Tunturibacter psychrotolerans: one gene and its partner. The main gene of each other region encodes a partner of the protein of the gene in region 2 in a complex. Links are inferred from orthologs where the notes say so. Each region holds a gene or a part of one and is shown on either strand. Other genes may lie near its edges.

Evidence for each region.
Region 1: the proteins of dnaG (region 2) and dnaB are in contact, whole or in part, in a crystal structure (PDB 2R6A), measured with the Geobacillus stearothermophilus proteins. The link is inferred for Tunturibacter psychrotolerans from one-to-one orthologs. Residues at the interface, in WP_049624496.1 of Geobacillus stearothermophilus: Lys456, Leu457, Leu458, Pro459, Ala460, Asn463, Ala464, Leu467, Leu535, Leu536, Ile537, Ala538, Gln544, Glu545, Asp548, Tyr549, His552; in WP_033016901.1 of Geobacillus stearothermophilus: Ser13, Glu15, Ala16, Gln18, Glu91, Leu92, Asp94, Ala95, Val96, Pro97, Thr98, Ala99, Ala100, Asn101, Tyr104, Tyr105, Ile108.

The regions. Positions count from the first base shown.
Region 1 is NZ_CP132942.1:793,092-796,259, reverse strand. What follows is about bases 277-3,123. They hold dnaB (replicative DNA helicase), read right to left. Parts: upstream 2,467-3,123; coding sequence 1,087-2,466; downstream 277-1,086. Other genes in these bases: RBB77_RS03185 (DUF5076 domain-containing protein), read left to right, coding at 2,687-2,986; RBB77_RS03195 (MFS transporter), read right to left, coding at 277-937. Also shown: more of RBB77_RS03195, read right to left, coding at 1-276. UniProt on the Escherichia coli protein: The main replicative DNA helicase, it participates in initiation and elongation during chromosome replication. Travels ahead of the DNA replisome, separating dsDNA into templates for DNA synthesis.
Region 2 is NZ_CP132942.1:926,599-929,817, forward strand. The notes cover bases 130-3,027. They hold dnaG (DNA primase), read right to left. Parts: upstream 2,531-3,027; coding sequence 728-2,530; downstream 130-727. Other genes in these bases: RBB77_RS03720 (lipopolysaccharide biosynthesis protein), read right to left, coding at 130-640. Also shown: more of RBB77_RS03720, read right to left, coding at 1-129. UniProt on the Escherichia coli protein: RNA polymerase that catalyzes the synthesis of short RNA molecules used as primers for DNA polymerase during DNA replication.

The DNA of each region.
Region 1 (3,168 bases), 130 kb from region 2 along the record:
GAATCAGTGCGTTCAAAATGTAGACAACGAGAGCAGGACGTGCGATTCCCCAACGAGTCGGAAACAGCGCTGTCACCATCGAGCCTGCGGCAATCGCGAAGGCTCCTATCAAGCCGTTCATCCACGCAATCTGGTCACTACTAATGCCGTAAGACTGCGCGATGCTCGGAAGTAGTCCAATCGCCGCGCCGGTGCCTGCCGGCAAAAGCACGTATATCAGATAGGGAACGGAGTCCCAGCGCAGAAAGGTGGCCTTGCACTCGCGACCCAGAATCCTGAGCGTCTGCAGAAGCCCGGAGCTACGCACCACGGGCTGATGCGGTGCGAAAAAAGCCAAGACGCTCGGAAGTCCGATCATGGCGGCTGCCATCCAGCCAAGCGATGCCGCAGGCATGCGCGTGCTTTCGCGAATCAATAACCACGTTGCAAGCGCGCCGAAAGCCAGAGAGCCAGCCTGAAAGAAACCACACGCGGTGTGCCGGGACTTGTCCGAGTGAAGCGTTCCCATCATGCCTCCACAACTCGCAAACACAAGCTGTGTAAGGCATCCGCTAAGCAGAATAAGCCGCAGTGGAGCAGGCGCCGCGATGCTTTGTTGGTGAAACGCGAGCAGCATCAGCACAGCAGCGCCGATCGAACCAAGCATCAGCCAAGTACGCCGCTTGAGCAGGAAGTCTGTCAGCGGACTGTAGAGAAAATAGAGCGAGGTAGGTAGCGCCAGGATGGAGAGCCAATGGGATGCGACGTCGATCCTCATGCCCTGCTGCGTCAGCAGATATCCCAGCACACCACCCTGTACGATCCCATTGGCAACCACAGCCGACGGCGCGACAAGCAGACCGAAGATCCACGGCCGGTCGCCCCTGACCTTGGCCTCACCGAGAACAGACGGCAGAGCATCCGGCAACAGCAGGTCCCGCTGGTTGGCAGCATCCATAAGATTCGCGCTAATCGCTAGCGCAGTTTATAGCACGTCAGCCAGCACGAAGATCCAAAATTCAAATCGACGATTCCACTCAAAGTCAGCAACAGGTTCCGCTAAGTCGCCTTACAGAAAGCGATACGACAACCCACCAACCCAAGGAATTAATATCCGCCCGAATCCCCGGAATGCGACAGATTCTCGAACCGCGTATAGTCCGCCAAATACGCCAACTGAATACTCCCAGTAGGCCCATTCCTCTGCTTCGCAATGATGATCTCAGCCTTACCCTTCAGGTCTTCATTCTCGCGATCGTAGTACTCCTCGCGATGAATGAAGCACACCACGTCCGCATCCTGTTCAATCGAACCCGACTCCCGCAGATCGCTCAGCAGCGGCTTCTTGTCGCCACCCCTCTGCTCACTCGCACGCGACAGCTGCGACAGCGCCACCACCGGCACCTTCATCTCCTTGGCCAGCGCCTTCAGCCCACGCGAGATCGCCGAGACCTCCTGCGTGCGATTCTCGAACCCCTTCTGTCCCCCCGCCGAGCCCGTCATTAGCTGCAGATAATCAATCACAATCAGGTCCAGCGACCCATGCTGCTGCTTCAGCCGTCTAGCCTTAGCCCGCATCTCCGCCAGCGTAATTCCCGGCGTATCGTCGATAAACATCTTCGACTCCATCAGCCGCTCCAGCGCGCTGACCAGCTTCGAACGGTCGTCGCGCATCAGCATCCCGGTCTGAATCGCCTTCGAGTTCACCAGCGCCTGCGAGGCCAGCATTCTGCGCAGCAGACTCGCCTTACTCATTTCAAGCGAGAACACCGCAACAACCTTCCCTCCGCGCACCGCCGCATTCTCCGCAATATTGATCGCCCAGGCCGTCTTGCCCATCGAAGGCCGAGCCGCAATAATCGTCAACTCCGACTCCTGCAACCCGCTCGTCATCCGGTCAAACTCGAGATAGTGCGTCGCCAGCCCCGTGACCTCGCGCCCCTGCTCATACAGCGCATCAATCGACCCAAACGACTCCTTCACAATGGCCGTGATATCCGAGAACCCACCGGTCACCGCATGTTCCGAAATCTCGGTCAACCGGCTCGACACCTGGTTCAGCACATCGATCGCCTCGCGACTCTGGTCCGAGGCCTCGATCATCCCCATATCGCAAACCGTCAACAACTGCCGCATCAGGCTCTTGTCGCGAACGATACGAACATAGCTCTCGATACTCAGCTTCCGCGGTAACCCCTCGCTCAGCGAAGCGAGATACGGCAGGCCGCCCACCGAATCGAGTTCCTTCTTCTTACTCAGGTAGTCGGCAACCGTGACAATATCGACCGCATGCCCGACCTCAACCAGATGCAGCATCGCATCGTAGATCTTCCGGTGTGAGTCCAGCGCAAAATCATCTGTCTTCAGCAGCATCGTCGCGTCGATGATCGCAACCGGCTCCACCAGCATTCCGCCGAGAATAGTCATCTCGGCATGCACCGACGTGGGTCGCTCCTGCTCTCCGACAATATGGGGGTATGTAGCCATGAATCTTTAACCTTACCTGCACCCGGGTCTCTCTACCCTAAGCTCCATGCCTGTGGAAGGCTGGTGGCGCTGTGCAAGCTGTGGATAAACCAACTCTGAGTCTTTAGTTTACGACTGCACGTAGATCATCGAAGGGTTCATAAGTACCGTCCTTGGTTCACTCAAACCCAATCGTTATACGCTGGTAAGAGGACCTAACCTAACCTGCGCAGGAGCAAAGATGGGCGTCGAAAAAGTTCTTACCATTCCCGAAGAAGCGCAACAAGACAAAGCCTCTTTCGAAGTCCTTCGCGTCTGGATCGCCAACCAGGCCCAACACGTCAGCATCCGCAGCGGAGCCTGGGAAGACCCCTTCGCATGGGGCATCGTCCTCGCCGACCTTGCCCGCCACATCGCCCTCGCCCACCAGCTCCAGAACGAAGGCACCGACCCCGAAGCCTTCCTCAACCGCCTCCTCGAAGGCTTCGAAGCCGAAATCGAAAACCCCACCGACGAACCCGAGGGCGAAGTCACCCAATAACAACCCGTCACGTTGGCGCAGGGCCAATTGCAGTTGCAGTTGCAGTTCTTGCTGTCATCCCCGAAGGGGATCTGCTTTTGTCTGAGCACCCGGGCCAAAATAAATCTCAAAAACCTGGCACATTTTTAGCCACCAAAACCCACGGTGCTAAAACACCACATCCACCACACATCCCACCACGT
Region 2 (3,219 bases):
AGGGGATGTCGCGGCGAACAAGGATGCAGAAAAAAATGGTGATGGCCACGTTGACCGTGGCAAAGACCAGCGCCGTCGTTCGTGCGCCTGCGCCTAGAATGACGGCGCCGATCATGCAGCCAAAGGCGAACAGGGAGAACATGTTCTTGAGGAAGGTACCGTAGGGATAGCGGCCAATGGCTCGGTAGGCCGACTGCAGTAGTTGCTCGAGCTGGCCTAGCAGGACGGAGACGCCGAGGTAGAAGATGATCCACTTGGTATCGGATTCGCCCAAGGTGGTTAGCCGGAGGAGGTGGGAGGCTGGAAGATAGTAGAGCGTTCCGGAGAGCAGGATGATGGTTGCGGTGCAGATGATGGCAATCAACCACCAGCAGCTCTGGAAGACGCGGAGCGCGGCGGCGCGGTCATCGCGGGCGACCAGCATGGTCATTTCGTTGCCTGCGACGGAGCCGAAGCCTACGTTGCTGAAGCTGAGATAGGCGGGAATGGAGTTGACGATCATCCATTCGCCGTAGAGAGGGACGCTCCAAAAGTGGAGGAAGACTGGGATCTGCACGAACTGAATGACTGTGGACGAGAGTTTCCCAATCCAGTTGGTCAGGAAGCCGAGCATCAGTCTTCGCTTTGTGGAGACGTCCATAGTCATAGCTGATGTTTATTTTCTTAGATACAGAGCAAGTCTACTTTCTTATAACCCTTTGGTCAGGCAGGAGTTCCACAAATCGACCTAGGTCGATTGTTCGCGAAGTTTTCGAGCCGTCTGACGTTGTTCTTCGGTGAGGGTGGTCAGCATTTCATGGTCGCCTCGACGAGCCGCTTCGTTCATTAGGCTGCGAAGCTCGCGCTGGCGGCGTTCGAGCTGACGATACCTGAGAGTTTCGAGTGCATTTTTTACGCGCTCAGTCATGGATTGCGCGTTGGAGGAGGCTGTGTCGGGGTCTTCTGTGTCCTGAAGGGTGCGCGCTAAGAGAATTCGGCTGGCTTGGTCGGGCGCTGCGTCGAGCGGATTGGGCGGAGCCGGGGCGCTAGCGAGAGACTCGAGCAGCGTGGCGGCGGGGAGACTGTCATACCACTCCGGATGCTGTACGAGTTGCTCGGCGGCCAGGGTGCGGGCGGGGTCGGTTTCGGGCAACACAAGGGCGCGGATGAGGACACGTTCGGTTTCGCTGGCGGGGTCGTGGGTGTGGGAGCGAACGCTTTCAATGCGCTGGGCGGCGGCTTGTTTGAGCTCTTGACGGAGCATGGCGGAGTCGATGGCTAGTTTTTGTGCGGCGTCGGCGGCGAATTCGTCACGCTGAATGCGGTTGGGCATGCGGCGAATGTGGGGGAGGAGGAAGTTGAGAGCTTTGACCTTCGCGTCGGAGGTGCGGCCGGGGAACTGTTCGCGGGCGCGGTCGATGAGGTAGTCGGAGTGGCGTTTGGCGTTGCGCAGAGCTGCCATGTACTGCTGGACGCCTTGCTCGCGGATGTAGCGGTCAGGGTCGAGTCCGCCTTCGAGAGTGACGATCTTTACTTCGAAGTCCTCTTCGGTGAGGAGGGCGATGGATTTTTCTGTCGCGGTGGTGCCGGCAGTGTCGGGGTCGAAGTTGACGATGACACGTTTGGTGAAGCGGCTGAGGAGACGGATTTGCATCTCGGTGAAGGCAGTGCCGGAGGTGGCGAGGACGCCTTTGATTCCAGCCATGTAGACGGAGATGCAGTCCATCTGGCCTTCGACGAGTAGCGCAAAGCCGAGGGCGCGGATGTCGGCTTTCGCTTTGTCTAGGTTGAAAAGGACTTGGCCTTTACTGTAGAGCGCGGTTTCGGGAGAGTTGAGGTACTTCGCGATGGGGCGGCCCTTTTCGTCTTCAGCGTCGAGGGCTCGTGCGGTGAAGGCGATGGTTTTGCCTTGTTCATTGGCGATGGGGAAGGTGATGCGTTTGCGGAAGCGGGCGTAGAGTTGGCCTTGTCCGCCGTCGCTTTGTTCTTTTGCGCTGAAGAGTCCGCTGGTGCGGAGGACTTCGTCTGGGAAGTGTTTGGCCAGTTGCTCGCGCATGTGGTTGAAGTCGTCGGGGGCGTAGCCGATGCGGAACTTTGCGATGGTGTCGGCGGTGACGCCGCGGCCAGTGAGGTATTCGCGGGCGCGGGCGGCTTCAGGGGCTTTGAGTGCGGCTTCGAAGTACTGCGTGGCGGCTTCGTGGATGTCGATGAGCTGGCGGCGAGTGCCGGCTTCGCGGGCCTCTTCGGGAGAGCTGAATTCGCGCTTGGGGAGAGGGATTCCGCACCTGGTGGCTACGACACGGATGGCCTCGGGAAAGCTGATGTTTTCAAGCTTCATGACGAAGGTGAAGACGTCACCTTTCTCGTGGCAGCCGAAGCAGTAGAAGTAGTTGTGCGTGGCGTTGACGGAGAAAGAGCCTGTCTTTTCTTTGTGAAAGGGGCAGAGGCCGGTGTAGTTCTGGGCGCCGGATTTGCGCAGCTTGATGTAGTCGCCAATGATGCGGACGATGTCTGCCTGCTGCTTTACGGTTTGTGCAAAGTTGTCGGACATGGTGTTGCGCGGCGTTCAATCGGAGGTTATGGGAGGTGATGGAGTTTTTAATTGCCTGAATATGAGTTTAGACGGAGAATTTTTTTTGGTCGTGGTGCGGATCGTGGCTGTGAGGTATTTGCTGGAGTTTTTGAGTGGTGTTTTGAGAAATATGAGTTTCTGGTGATGGTTTTTTGATGGTGAGAACGTGGTGGTTTGCATGGTAAACGTGGTGAAGAAGACGTGAGATTTTCGCAGCAAAAAAATACGCCACGAATTTTAACTTTATTTTTGGTCTGACCAACATAGTCGGACCAAGAGAGCTTGAGACGAGAGAGCAGTCGTCTGATCGAGAGGCAGGCGAGATGCAGCGAGGTCGAACGTACCTTAGGATGAAAGTTGTGGCAGATTGATCCTGTGAGCAAGGCGGGTGCGGGGGAGTGATTTTGGAGAGATAGGTGGAAATGCAAATCCTCTGCGGGATGACAGCCAAGATGCAGCGGCGAACAGCAGATCCCCTTCGGGGATGACAACCAGAAAGACAAAGGCTGAGGTTCGATTGAGGATGATTTCTGCGCCTCTCGTACAACCATCGAGGGATATCTGCTCATTCTGGCAGGAGCTTACCGTACATCGTGCGGAACTTCTGTTGAGGGATTGTGTCTGTACGGTGGGAAGAGAGTGAATAGTCGTTGAGATCGTGGGCTATT